One region of the Shewanella sp. S1-49-MNA-CIBAN-0167 genome, then DNA from elsewhere that is predicted to be linked to it. Evidence: riboswitches for the same ligand, from Rfam matches in the RefSeq annotation. Region 1 holds a riboswitch; the other holds the start of a gene.
What was found. A riboswitch is a leader RNA that binds a small molecule or an ion and turns the genes downstream of it on or off. The one in region 1 is predicted to bind cobalamin.

Region 2: it holds a riboswitch for cobalamin, as region 1 does, so the genes downstream of both, AAEZ00_RS16820 (ABC transporter ATP-binding protein) here and AAEZ00_RS11510 (TonB-dependent receptor) in region 1, are expected to answer to the same signal.

What each region holds. Positions count from the first base shown of each region.
Region 1 covers NZ_JBEOPO010000021.1:43,428-50,925, forward strand. Annotated here, with positions in the region: gene metE (5-methyltetrahydropteroyltriglutamate--homocysteine S-methyltransferase) at 1-1,834, opposite strand, end outside; gene AAEZ00_RS11500 (LysR family transcriptional regulator) at 1,989-2,894, shown strand; gene AAEZ00_RS11505 (HDOD domain-containing protein) at 2,874-3,614, opposite strand; gene AAEZ00_RS11510 (TonB-dependent receptor) at 3,734-5,722, opposite strand; cobalamin riboswitch at 5,866-6,080, opposite strand; gene AAEZ00_RS11515 (hypothetical protein) at 6,383-7,048, opposite strand; gene AAEZ00_RS11520 (DUF3622 domain-containing protein) at 7,175-7,498, opposite strand.
Region 2 covers NZ_JBEOPO010000039.1:27,044-34,541, reverse strand. Annotated here, with positions in the region: gene AAEZ00_RS16830 (efflux RND transporter permease subunit) at 1-564, shown strand, start outside; gene AAEZ00_RS16825 (hypothetical protein) at 914-1,162, shown strand; cobalamin riboswitch at 1,295-1,415, shown strand; gene AAEZ00_RS16820 (ABC transporter ATP-binding protein) at 1,495-2,304, shown strand; gene AAEZ00_RS16815 (FecCD family ABC transporter permease) at 2,297-3,403, shown strand; gene AAEZ00_RS16810 (hypothetical protein) at 3,645-3,713, shown strand; partial or broken gene AAEZ00_RS16805 (nicotinate-nucleotide--dimethylbenzimidazole phosphoribosyltransferase) at 4,043-4,377, shown strand; gene AAEZ00_RS16800 (adenosylcobinamide-GDP ribazoletransferase) at 4,387-5,172, shown strand; gene cobU (bifunctional adenosylcobinamide kinase/adenosylcobinamide-phosphate guanylyltransferase) at 5,172-5,702, shown strand; gene AAEZ00_RS16790 (cobyric acid synthase) at 5,702-7,273, shown strand; gene cobO (cob(I)yrinic acid a,c-diamide adenosyltransferase) at 7,270-7,498, shown strand, end outside.

The DNA.
Region 1 (7,498 bases):
ATGCTGGCTCATCAATTTGAATAATGCCAATACCTGCGCTTTCTAAATCGACCACTTCGTCACGTACTGCTAATGCAAGTTGGTTGGCAATATCTTTACGAGGAATATCTTCACGAGCGAACGACCAATGTAAAATGGTCACCGGACCCGTTAGCATGCCTTTAACGGGCTTGTCGGTTAAGCTTTGCGCATAGGTAGCCCAGTCGACCGTCATTGGTTTTGGACGAGACACATCGCCATAAATTAACGGTGGCTTAACGCAACGAGAACCATAACTTTGCACCCAACCAAATTGAGTAAACCCAACACCGTCTAATTGTTCACCAAAATACTCCACCATGTCATTACGCTCAGCTTCGCCGTGGACTAGCACGTCGAGACCCAATTTAAGTTGACGAGAAATGGTGTCTTGAGTAACTTGCTCAAGCTGTGATCGGTAATCATTGTCATTGATTTCGCCTTTACGCCAGCGACTGCGTAACCCCCGAATGGCTGGCGTTTGCGGAAATGAACCTATGGTGGTTGTGGGTAATAATGGCAGCGCTAACTTTTGTTGTTGGGCAATGATACGGCGGGCAAATGGACTGTCACGTTCAAAATCATCAGCGGTTAACTGCGACACACGTTCAACAACCTGTTGATTAGCTGCTGCAGCTTTTGCCAAGCGGCGTTGCTGGCAACGATCAATAATCGCTTGGCTAGTTGCTGAACCTTGCCCAACGATTAATTGATAAATTTCGTTAAGTTCAAATAATTTTTGTTTCGCAAAAGCTAATTGGCCAAGTAATGGCGTAATTAATTGGCTTTCAACCTCGACATCCACAGGACAATGCAACAATGAACATGAAGGTGCAATCCACAAACGATCGCCTAACCTGGTCGCTAATTCGGTCACTTTATCAGCAATCAAATCAACATCAGCAGCCCACACATTGCGACCATTAACCACCCCAACAGAAAGTACCTGTTGGCTAAAAAGCGCATTAACAAACACATCAAGCTGTTCTGGCGCGGTGACTAAATCAAGATGTAGCCCCTCAACCGGTAATGCACTCACCAATGCTTGATGATGGGCAATAGAACCGTAATAACTGGCGAGTAAAATATTTAGAGATGCTGGCTTTTGTTGCGCTAACGTTTGATAACTTTGACGAATAGCTTGCTGCCACTCATCGGTTAAGTCTACCGCTAATACCGGTTCATCAAATTGCACCCAACTCACACCTTGGGCTGCAAAACGAGACAAAATTTGCTGATAAGCAACTAGTAACGGTGGTAATAACACCAACTTATTAAACTCAGTGAGGCTTTTAGATAAGTATAAATATGTCACTGGACCGAGCAGCACAGGTTTTGCTTGATGACCTAATTGCTGCGCTTCTGTAACATCATCAAACAGTTGGTCGTAGGCTATTTCGAACGCTTGATCAGCGCTCAATTCTGGCACTTGATAATGGTAGTTAGTATTAAAAAACTTGGTCATTTCTGCCGCACACGCATGTTGGCCGGTTTGCGAACGGCCACGAGCCACGCGAAATAAGGTGTCAATATCGACAGGGGCTTGGCTGCCATCAGCTTGAGTGGCCCGATGACGAGCGGGGATCACATTTAAAGTCGCACTCAGGGTTAACACTTGGTCATAATAAGCAAAATCCCCTATAGGCAGTAATTCAACACCTGCATCTGCTTGCCACTGCCAATGGGTGCGTTTTAATTCACAGGCAACGTTTTTCAACTCCGTTAATGTGGCTTCACTGCGCCAATAGCGCTCTAAAGCAAACTTCAATTCACGCTGACGTCCTATGCGGGGAAATCCTAAACTTGAAATTTTCATACTGTTTACCTTTTCATGGAGCAAAAATTTATCGCCATTTATGCGTAAAATTCACGCAGGCGTCTGGACGTCTAGAAGTTTATTGTGTTACTCTACTGTCAAGCAATCGAATTGATTTCATCAAATAGTTGAGCAAGATTCATGTGGAGAGAAAATGATAGAGCTTAGACACCTTCGTACCTTGATGGCGTTAAAGGAAAGTGGCAGTTTAGCGGGGGCGGCTAAAAAACGATTTGTCACCCAGTCGGCGCTTTCTCATCAAATAAAAGAGTTAGAGACACGGATTAACTCAAGTATTTTTGTTCGTAAGAGTAAGCCGTTAACCTTTACTCATGAAGGCTCGCGTCTGCTGAATTTAGCAGAAGAAATCTTACCGAAAGTGATTGCAACCGAGTCGGATCTTAAACGCGGTTTAGAGGGTGAAAGCCAACAGCTTAAGCTCGGCATTGAATGCCACAGTTGTTTTCGTTGGTTAATGCCCGTTATTGAGCAATTTAAGCAACATGCGCCAGCGGCTCAAATTGATATTTCAAGTCGTCACTTATTTGATTCACTCAATGCATTGCAAACGGGGAGTTTAGACATAGTGCTAACCTCAGATCCAGTGCCGGGACACTGTGTCGCTTACCAGCATCTATTTGATTTTGAAGTTAAATTAATTGTAGCCAGTGATAACACATTAGCGGCACAAGCGTTTGTAACGCCAGCCCAATTGGCAAAGCAAACCTTAATTAGTTACCCCGTGCCGTTAGCGCGTTTAGATATATACAAACACTTTTTAGAGCCCGCTGGTATTGAACCTGGCGAGCAAAAGCAGTGTGATTTAACCTCAATGTTATTGCAGCGTGTTGCCTGTAATGACGGCATAGCAACCCTGCCAACTTGGTCTATCAGAGAAAGTCAGGGGCTGAATCTTACTGCGGTTAAATTAGGGGCAGAAGGACTAAAGCGTCCATTGTTTGGTGCTTATCGCCGCGATGCCACTAATGCAAATTTAATCCAAAAGTGGCTCGAACTTGTAGCAAATGAAGGCATAATACTACAACGGGTTGATCAGTAATTGTCGTTTAGATAACACGCGTCGAAGCACAAGTCCTGGAGAATCAGGGTTTTGTGTTTGGCGTAAGTTATGGGCAATTAAAAATTCATCGCGTAAATCATCATCCAAACCTAATGATTCAAATGCTTCAAGTGATAACTGTTGTTGTTGCTTATCAATCAGTGATTTTATTACTGTCAATGATACGGGCCGAGATAACTCAGCATTTAAATAAGCAAAAGCCGTTAGCGCAATCACCTGACCAAACACACTAAATAGTGCTAATGTTTGCATTTCATCCGCATCAATTTTAGTACCAACACCGATTTTATTATCTTCACGTAACTGTACTATACAATCCATCGCGATCATTTCATTTAAGGCCCAATAGCCTTGGGCTAATTTTTTGTACGGTTCTAAAAGCTCATCAAGCCGTTCTTTAAGATAAAACGAAAACGCATAACGATAGATGTTCACTTGGCCTAAACGGATTAAGGCATCCTTGACACTTCGGCTTTTGGTCGATATCACCCCTGCTGTTTGTGCGGTATTACTGCGCAACAACAAATGGGCTGCCAACGCAGGGTCGGCAGACACTGTGTCGATAACAACTCTAATATCAGCTTCGTTAATCAAGGCTTTTTTTAATGGAAGTAATATGCCACGACGACCAATGACCTGTTCTTCATTGCCAATAATAGCTTGAACTTGAGTAAAAACTTGTTGCTCAAGATTAGTCATATCTATCAATTACCTTTTAAAGAATAAACACGCTATAAATTAATTTAACGATGTATTAAAACGAAAGCCAGTAATAGTTTACTGGCTTTTATGGGTAACTATTTATTAAGCCAAATCATCTAGAAACGATAACCCGCAGTCAGTCTAATTGAGCGACCCGTACCAGAATAATAACCACTGCCAAACGCAGAGTAATAACCAGTACCAACATAGTCTTCATCAAGTAAGTTATCAACACGTAAACTGCCATTCCAACCAGCATGAGCATAGTTTAATGCAAGGTTGGTTAGCACGTAGTGGTCTAACTTATCACCGATATTACTGTTATCGCCTTCCATATAGCGCTCACCCGTATAAACACCTTCAACAAATGCTTGCCAATGATCGGCAAAGTCATAGCTCATGTAAGCCTTACCCGAATGCTTAGCCACCCAAGATAACGCTTTGCCGTCGTTTTCACCTTGAGTGAACTCTGCATCAATATAGTCGTACGAAGCACCTAGCAGCCAGTCATTTGATAACTGCACATCATAAGCCGTACTCACCCCAAAGCGGCGAGATTGATCCGCATTAACGTTAGCACCAAAACCATTCACCCCACCAGGTCCATCAGTACGGCTGGCATCCAAAACAATCTCATTTTCTAACTCAAGTTGATACGCATTGATTTTTAATGTTTGAGTGGCGGTGGTATAATCCCAACCCGCTTCGTAAGAGCGGCCTGTTTGTGGGTCTAAGCCTATTGTGGTCACGGGTGTATAAGCTTGTTCGTCAACTTTTGCAAAGCGGAAGTTATCATTTGCACGTACATAAAAACGATTTTCACTGCTTGGGCGATAATTAAACCCTAACTCAAAGGCATGGGCGTCGTTATCGACTTCAATACGGTTAGGATAAAGTATTTGGTCGTATAAATCGTCAGTCACTTCTGAATAACGCCCCCCGACGACATAGGATAATGTCGTGGTAATAGGTACCGATGCTTGCACATAGGCACTAGTTTGTTGCTGTTTATTATTACGTTGGGTATAAAGCAAATCAAAATCGGCTTCACCTTTACTGACATCAATACCCGCAACAAAATTTAAATCACCGCGATCTAAATGATAATTGGCAGTCGCTTTAGGTGAAAAACTCAATAAGTCACGTTCAATCCGCCCTGCACCACCAAATAACATGCTGGTCGTTAACGAGTCTGAATAGGTTAAATCCGCACCTAAGGCCCAAATGTTATTTAGCTGGTATTGGTATCCGCTACGCAGTGCGGTAGTCATTTCATGACTGAAATCGCCTGCAGAAAAAGATCCAACTTGACGGGGGTCTGCTTCATACTGAGCTAACGTTAATGCACCCGGTGCTTGAAGGTCATTATCAAAGTAATTAACTTCAACAAAAAAGTCTTCGTTAGCGGTTTGATACTGCAAACGACCTAAAATAGAGCTGGTTTCATTATCATTATTATCACGGTAATTGTCGCTTTTGTTATAGCTTGCGGCTAAAAAGTAACGCCATGCGTCGTTAATGGAACCTGAAATATCGCCTTTAGCTTCATAGGTATCAAAACTGCCGCCACTGACTTGTAAGCCACCACTGGTTTCTGTTGGTGCCTTAGTAATGATGTTGATAACGCCGCCAACCGCTTGGTCACCATACAACACCCCTGCACTACCGGATAAAATCTCAACCCGCTCAACTAAGTTAAGCGGAATGGATTCAATACTCGGCGCAGCAATATCAATATTATTCAATCTGCGTCCATCAACTAAAATCAGCGTGTTGTTGGCCGCTTGTGATGCAGAAAATCCGCGCATAGAAAATACGCTACCCGAATTATTATCCGACACCTGAATGCCAGACTGTCCACGTAATAAATCGGTTAAATTGGTGACTCCGCTCATTTGAATATCGGCGGCATCAATAACATTGACGTTGGCCGCAATGTTTAGTGGATTGGCAAGATTACGCCCAATGACCACAATGGTTTCATCCATGCTGATAGCTGAAGACCCGGGGGATGTATCGGTTGACTCTGCCGCAATAGCATTAACCGTTGCCACACTGAAGACAGCACTTAATAGCAGTGCAATTTTTGTTGGTTTAGTACCCATTTACCTTTAACTCCTGAAAGGAAAAATGGGGCAATAGCGCCGTAATATAGATAACCACTGTCGCCCTAATCTCCTGAAAAAAATCGTCAGAATAAGTCAACAAGCAGTATCACATCACATTTCGAGATCTGCCCACCGAAATCATCGAAATCACCTTTAAGGCCGGTCTCCGGACTGAGGTTGTGGCGTTATACCTATGGCATAACCCGCGCGAGTCTAGATGATTAACGCAACCCTGTTGCGCACCTGACTCTCACCAATCACCGTTGCGGGGGCAGTACCAGATTTACACTGGTTTCCCGATTATCTTGCTTTGGTCTATCGATCCACTGCAAGCACCGTAAAGATTGACTAACTAATCTCAACCCGGGCTAATAAGCCGAGTTGAGGTTAACGCTTGAAATAACGTGAGTTGAGGTTCAACCCATCATTAAAAATATCTGTTTCGTTATGCCAGCATTAGCATTTAGTACCATAGTACCGTTTAATTATTGCTGACATCATAAAATAATAACGCAGAGATTATAACGGATCTAAAGGTGAACTTGATACCAACAAAAGAGTAACCTGCAGATTATTCAGCATGTAGAACAGTCAACTTGTTGGTTAGTGGCACCTAAGAGGGTTATCAACCACATGACGCCGCGCTAGGATTCGACGCTAGGGATACGTCATGAAGTCACGATAATTATCGATAGTGATAGGAGTCGTTTCGGTAGTAAACACGTCTGTTCGAATAGATTTATGGATTAGGTAGACATTTTCGTCATCACTTATTACAGAAAAATAGCCCATTTCGCCTTGTGGACGGCTGATATAGGACACATCTTCCACTGCTGAAGTGTCATGAATATTAGGCATACTGGTGCAGCCTAATAAACCATGTACCGCTTCGAGCCCGTCAACTTCAGAACTGCCAAGCTGTTGATAAACAATTTCCCCTTGGCAATGTTGTTGATAAGTCGCCGCCATTGAATCTAAAAAGCGTTCCGGCTCAACATCATTGGCTAACCCTTTGAACCCCTGCATGCAGACTAAACTAGACCAGTCATTTAATGACTCATGGGTTGGAATAAACTCAGCCATCGTCATGTCGCCACGTTTATCACTGAATGCAAGTTTCCAATCTAATGGCGGTAAAAAGCCGAACTTTGCAGACAAGGTTATGAGTTTCTGGACATCATCAGACATCACCATAACACCTGATGACTTATCAACGTCGCCAAATGCCATCTGTGCTGGAGGGGTAGCAGATGCACTACTGGGGAACAGGAACATTATTCCTAAACACCCCGAGCAGCCTATAATTGCAGCAATCTTGTTCATCCAAATGAATCCTTATTTGGTCAAGATAGAGATAAGTTGATCAAAAATCATGCTAATTTAGTACGTCCTATCCTGAACATACAAAAATTGAAACTTATCTATAACCTATACATAGTGGGTAAAATATTAGTTAAGCTCGTCTTCGTCTTCATCTTCATCTTCAGCATCGAACAGCTCTTCTTCGTCGATGGCCGATTCAGCAGCAATAGCAGCCGCTAAGCTTTTAGCTTTAAGGTGCTTCTCAGTTTTACGCTGGTTACGATCAGCTTGCTTAGATAAAAAACCTTGCAGTGCTTGCTCGCCCCATACAATGGCTTCTGCTTCTGATGCAAAACCATCTTGGCTTTTTGATACTATGGTTTTAGTCGATGTCATACGACGAGTGATTTCAGTTTTCCAGGTGTTTTCAATTTGAATAACACGTAAAGCATACTTTTTGCTATCGCTCAT
Region 2 (7,498 bases), on a different contig from region 1:
GGGGTTAAGGTCGACTTCGAAGGCTCGGCAAAAGAGACTGCGAAGACGGGCGCCTCTCTTGGTAAGGGATTCCTTATCGGAATATTTGGACTTTTTGTCATACTCAGTTTTCAATTCAGGAGTTACCTCGAGCCTGTGGTGGTGATGTTGGCAATACCCTTGTCTTTGATAGGCGTGCTTTGGGGGCATGTGCTACTTGGCTATAACCTATCTATGCCATCGATTATGGGCTTTATCTCCCTTGCAGGCATAGTCGTCAATGACTCTATCTTGCTGGTGCAATATATACGTCATCATGTCGATGAAGGTGATAGCGTTCATGAAGCCGTTGTAAGTGCCAGTCGGGAACGATTTAGGGCGGTATTTTTAACGTCGCTGACGACGGCAGCAGGTCTGTTACCCCTATTGCTCGAAACGAGTCTTCAGGCGCAAGTAGTACAGCCCTTGGTTGTCTCAATCGTATTCGGGATCTTTGCCTCTACCTTGATGGTGTTATTTATTATTCCTTGTGCCTACGCGATTTTGGCTGACTTTGGCTTGGTGAAGAAACATCAAAAAATTTAGCGAGAGGGAGTAAATTACTGCCATTATCTTGTAATGGCAGTGGTCAGATACCCAAACGACCTCGACATGCAGGAGCCAGCATGTCGAGAAGTGACTGCGTTCAAGGTCGTTAATTACTCCTGCATAAACGAGATTGCCATCTTCTGTGGTGGTCTTGGTAACATAGCCGTACTCGTTAACCTCAGCGCAGGAGATAACGGCTTATCCAACAGACCTTTATCCCGCTAACTGCGTTGCATTAACTTGCAATAGGCTCGCTATTGACGGGTCAATGCGCCTTGTTAGTCAAACAAATGACCCGTTTGAGATGAAATAAGCTGCTCACGTTGGCAATTGCCCCGGTGCGTTATTGGTGACTCACGGTGGCATGATGCGCTGCTTAATGGAATATGTGCTTAAGGCTGGCCAATGTAGCGGATTATTCGCTAACCTAGCGATCCCCTATGCTGCTATTATGGTGCTCGATATCTATTGGCTTGATGTCTATTGGCTTGATGTCTATTGGCTTGATGTCTATTGGCTTGACGATATTGATAAGCTTGACTGTTTTCAATCTGTTGTAATGGATAGCAAGGTAGCTAAAGTGAGCATTACATAGGCTTAACGCGTCATATTGATAGTCATAGAATTATCACCATAACGTTATATTAATAGCTTAATAATCATATTGTTATAATCATAGTTTTATATTCATAGCGTTATAATCGACTCATCAGAACCATAGCGCCATAATCATAGTGCCTTTCAAGGTATTGGGAATTGGGATAAGCCCAAACTGTACCCGCAACTGTAGATGGACCAATTAACCATTGGTGCATAAGTCAGATACCAGCTTTGAATTGCCTCAATATCCATGCCTAAGCGGGTGACTTAGGGGAGTTTTTAAATAGATGTATGTGTTAATTAATTGGACATGGCGAGGTCATTTACATGTCTGAATCAGTATTGGATGTCAATCATCTCTTTTGGCAAGTCGATAATAAAACCATTCTAGCTGATATTGATTTCAGTTTGCCTAGAGGCCAAATGCTAGGGCTCATTGGCCCCAATGGTGCGGGTAAGTCGAGTCTGTTACGTTGCTTGTATCGTTATATTGAGCCAACTAGCGGCGATATTGAAATTTTTTCCAAACCCATCAGTGGTTTTTCCTCTAAATCGTTAGCGCAGAGTATTGCTGTGGTGCAACAAGATACCCCGCATTATTTTGATATGACTACTGAGCAGTTAGTGACAATGGGGCTAACACCGCATAAAAACTTGTTTGACCCCAACACAGCGCAAGACCGAGAACGTATTTTAAGTGCATTAACCAAAGTGGGATTGCAGCAAAAAGCGCAGCAACAGTATGAGCTATTATCTGGTGGTGAAAAACAACGTGCACTAATTGCCCGAGCCATTGTGCAACAGCCACATATTCTTATATTAGATGAACCTACCAATCATTTAGATATTCGTTATCAAATTCAAATCCTTGAACTCGTCGTATCACTAGGGATCAGTGTCATTGCTTCTATACATGACCTGAATTTAGCCAGTGCGATGTGCGATAAATTACTGCTACTCGACCAAGGGCGGTTAATTGCTAAAGGTACCCCAACAGAAGTACTCACCGAGCGGCAAATTAGTGAGGTGTTTGGCGTTTGCTGCCACGTCAATGATCATCCACAACATGGTAACCCCCTCATCAGTTATTTCTATGGTTACCAGGCAAGCAAGAAAGGATGCTCTGATCATGATTGATGCATCGCAACGTCGGTATTATGTGTGTTTCAGTTTGTTGGTATTTGCCACGCTACTTACCCCTATTTTTGCGGCCAGTTTTGGTGCAGCCAATATTGATCTTAATGACGTATTGATCATTTTCAATACTTTATGGGGGGGTGACATACCGAGTTCTATTGATGGCAGTGAGCATGCTATCGAGTTGAGCCAACGTATTGTGCTTGAATTACGCTTGCCGCGGATTTTGTTAGCCTTTGTGGCTGGTGCTGGCTTGTCTATCGCGGGCAGCGTATTGCAAACCGTGACCCGTAATCCGCTAGCCGACCCTTACTTATTTGGCATTAGCTCTGGGGCGTCATTTGGTGCTGTGTTGGTGGTGTCATTATTCAGCCAAACAGGCTTGTTTGCGGAGATATTTTCAGGCGCATTGTCGATAAAACCAAGCTTTACGGCACAACCTTGGTGGTCTTGGTCGACATTAAGCATCCCGATTGGGGCATTTATTGGCGCCAGTTTATCGGTATTGATTGTGTTTATATTGTCGGCTTCTGGTCAAAGTAGTCAAGTTGAACGTATGTTGTTGTCTGGTGTGGCGACCTCGTTTCTGTTCGGCGCACTAACTAGTTTGCTGTTGTATTTCTCTAGCCCACAGGCTGCGGCATCAGTGTTATTTTGGAGCTTAGGCAGTTTTGCCAAAGCCAGTTGGTCTAATTTACTATTACCCAGTGTGACGGTTGGTATTAGTTTGTTAATTATGTTGGCGTTTAGACGGCAAATTATGGCGCTAAAAGCGGGTGATGAAACCGCTCACACCTTAGGCATTAATGTCGCTAAATTGCGTTTAAGTATGTTGTTACTGTGTTCACTGATCACCGCGATGTTGGTGGCGACGTGTGGGGGCATTGGTTTTGTGGGGTTGATGATCCCGCACACGGTTAGGCTATTGTTTTCCGGACGTCAGCCGCTGATCTTAACCGCGATGTTGGGGGGATTATTTATGGTGTGGATTGACGTGATAGCGCGATGTATTTTATCGAACCAAGAATTGCCTGTCGGTATTATCACTGCCGCTTTGGGCAGTGTATTTTTCTTGTTTATTTTGCGTCAACGCCGTTAACAGATCTTATTGACTGACAAGTGTCGTTAAGTCGGTTTTGAGCTTGAGATAATTGATTGCCCGATATTATAGCCGCTAACGGGCTAAGCCAATGTTATTGTTCAACGTTTAGGCGCAGGTGCTCAGGCGATACATTTAGCGCCGGCAATGGGCTTGAAAAAGTCGCCTAAGGCGTAGAGCATACTCGTCAGCGGGTGCACGTCTTGTTGGTGCTGGTTGCAATGTCATTGCTTTGGGTAAAATGGTTATAGGCAATACTTGTGCCGCAACTGCGGTAATGTCAGCTATGCTGAATATCATTATTGCGTAATGTGCTGTGTGTTGAACAATATGTTGAGCAGTGTATTGAGCAATGTGTTGAGCAGTGTATTGAGTAATGTGTTAAGCAGTGTATTGAGTAATGTGTTAAGCAGTGTATTAGCAATATGTTGAGCAGTGTATTAAGCAATGTATTGAGTAATGTGTTGAGCAGTGTATTAAGCAATGTATTGAGTAATGTGTTGAGCAGTGTATTGAGCCGTGTATTGGTCGATGCACGGGAATTGATGATGCAACCTAGGACACTAACCCCCGATTAATTAACCAAGCGTTAGACTTACATCGTCATGAGTAAGTCTGTTCATGGGCCATTTTAGCCCTTTAGCTGGCGTTAGAATCGTGTCAATGATTGGGGCGATTTTAGTGGCTAGGGAACAAAAATATGAGTGATGATTGATGGTTTTATCGCTACTGCTGCAGCATGAGTTGCGGTAACATTATTTCCACCATCAAGAGATTATTGAGTCTTTGCTCATCAGTGGCAAGAGCAAGGAAATAAGCTTCTATTACAACAGCTACAAGCTACACTATTGTTGTCGCTGGGATTAAGGCTTGGAGAGGGTACTGGCGCTGCATTGGCGTTAATTCAAGCTACGGTGAATTTTTACAATCAAATGGCCAGTTTCTATGGTGCTGGTGTTAATAATGCGGTTTAAGGGTACAAGATGTCTGGCGAGATAAAGTGGTTGCGGCAGTTGAATCTATTTTTTGTGGCAATGAGTTTTTTTACTCGGATCCCGGTGCCGCCTTGGGTGGTTATCGACAATGATAAGCAGAGCAAGGCCAGCCGATATTTTGGTGTGGTCGGCTTAGTGATTGGCTTAATTTGTGCGCTGTTGTTTTGGTTAGCACAACTCATTTTACCCGCGAGTATCGCTATTTTACTGGCGATGGTGGCGGGTGTGCTAGTCACTGGCGCATTTCATGAAGACGGTTTAGCCGACACCGCCGATGGGTTTGGTGGTGGTAGAACGATTGAAGATAAGCTGCGGATTATGAAAGATTCGCGCTTGGGCAGTTATGGGGCATTATCTCTGGGATTGGTGTTACTACTTAAATGGCAATTGTTGGTAGAGTTAGCTTTATACAGCCCACTGGCGGCGGTCAGCGCACTTGTCGTGGGTCACACCTTAAGTCGAGTCGTGTCGGCGAGCTTAATTTTCAGTGAACAATATGTCCGAAATGAACAGACCAGTAAGTCAATGCCTGTAGCACAAAATCAGCAGCTCAATGACTTGCTTATATTAATTGCTAGCGGTATTTTTGTGTTGTTATGGCTTAATGGCCTAGTGGCATTTGTACTGTTTATTACCTTATGGCTGGTGCGTATTTTGTTAGGCGGATTCTTCCGTAAACAGATTGGAGGCTATACTGGTGACACATTAGGCGCAGCACAGCAAATTAGCGAAGTGTGTTGTTATCTTGTCATTTTAGCGGTGGGATTAAGCTGATGATCCATTTGGTGTTGGGCGGTGCGCGCAGCGGTAAGAGTCAATTTGCAGAGCAATGTGTAGCCGAATACGCTGCTATTGGTTACCAATGCGTGTATTTAGCCACGGCAACGGCGCTAGACAATGAAATGTCGCAGCGTATTGAGCAACATCAGCAATATAGAGTGTCTAGCGCCCATGGCTGGACACTGCATGAACAAGCTTACGATATTGCACAAACCTTGGTGGCAATCGATAAACCCCAGCAAGTGATATTGCTTGATTGTTTGACGTTATTATTAACCAATCATTTATTGTTAGATGATGGTGCCTCGTGGGCTTCTCAAAAATCATTACTCATCGACAGTCTGCCCGCGTTGCAAAGTGAAGTGGTATTAGTCAGCAATGAAGTGGGCTCGGGTATTGTTCCCATGGGCGAGTTAAATCGCCGTTTTGTTGATGAAGCCGGTTGGCTTAACCAATCGATAGCGGCAATATCAGACCAAGTCACTTTGGTGGTTGCGGGCCTGCCTTTGACCTTAAAAGCATAATGTCATTGCCGCATTTTACCCTGCCAACCGCTGACCTATTGTCCGGGGCATTAATGGTGCAAGGCACCACATCTGATGCCGGTAAAAGCACTCTTGTTGCAGGGCTATGTCGCTTATTTGCCCGCCAAGGAGTCAATGTTGCGCCTTTTAAGCCACAAAATATGGCATTAAACAGTGCGGTAACCATTGATGGGGGTGAAATAGGTCGCGCTCAAGCACTGCAAGCCATCGCATGTCAATTACCCCCTCATACCGATTTTAATCCCGTGCTGTTAAAACCCAGCTCTGATACTGGCGCGCAAGTGATTATTCACGGTAAAGCGTTAACCACATTAGAAGCGAAGGCTTTTTTCGGCCCTGAGAGTCGAGGTTATAAAACCTTGGCCTTAGCGGCCGTGATGCAATCATACCGACGCTTACAGCAACAATACTCGCTGGTGGTCATAGAAGGGGCGGGCAGTCCCGCAGAAATCAATTTACGTGATGGCGATATTGCTAATATGGGTTTTGCAGAAGTGGCCGACTGCCCAGTGATTATTATTGCCGATATTGATAAAGGCGGCGTATTTGCCCATTTGGTGGGCACGTTGGCACTGTTAAGTCCGTCTGAACAAGCACGGGTAAAAGGCTTTGTGATTAACCGTTTTCGCGGTGACATCAGCTTATTGCAACCGGGTATTGATTGGCTTGAAGCCTATACCCAAAAACCCGTATTAGGCGTATTACCTTATTTACACGACCTACATTTAGACGCTGAAGATGCGTTAATTGATAGTCCCCAAAATCCGTTATCGGCAACATTGCCTACTACGCAGCGCTTGTCAGTATTGGTGTTAGTGTATCCAAGGATCAGTAATCATACCGACTTTGATCCGCTGCGTTTACACCCGCATATTGATTTTCATTATGTGACTATGCAAAGCGATGCAAGCTCGACGGTATGGCCTAACGCCGATGTCATTATTTTACCAGGCAGTAAAAATGTCCGCGCAGATTTGGCTTTTATGCGTCAACAAGGTTGGGATATTAAACTCAAAACCCATTTACGTTACGGCGGTAAAGTCATCGGGATTTGTGGCGGTTATCAAATGCTCGGTGAGCTAATTGATGACCCTTTAGGCATTGAAGACATTGCCGGTTGCAGCAAAGGATTGGGCTTATTACCTATTACTACCGTATTAACGGTTAGTAAAACCTTAACTCAAGTAAGGGGTCACTTACGCTTACAACACCAGCAGGCAGAGTTTAGTGGGTATGAGATCCATTGTGGTGAGTCTTCACTCACTCAAAGTGATGTAACGCAGCCGCTATCGATTGAACAAGATGCACAGCAGACAATGCCGATCACCAAGCTCGATGGCATGGTGAGCAATGACCAACAAATTTTAGCGACCTATGTGCATGGATTATTCGATCATCCCGCTGCATGCCAACTTATTTTGCAATGGGCAGGCTTAGCGAGTCACCATGCTATTGATATTAACCAAATTCGCGAGCAGCAACTAAATCGTCTTGCCGATGTATTAGAAGCGCATTTGGATATGAATACATTGAAAGGAATAATCTCATGACAACTGATCACCACGACAACGAACAAGCTAGCGCTATTGATGCAAGCAAAGCTGAACGTCATAAAGCCCGCCAACAGAAAGTCAAAGTGGGTGTTGACGCTAAAATTGCCGCAGCCCAAGAAGAAAAAGGTATTTTGCTGGTACTAACCGGTAACGGAAAAGGTAAATCGACATCAGGTTTTGGCTCCGTTGCTCGTGCTGTAGGCCATGGCCATAAAGCGGCGG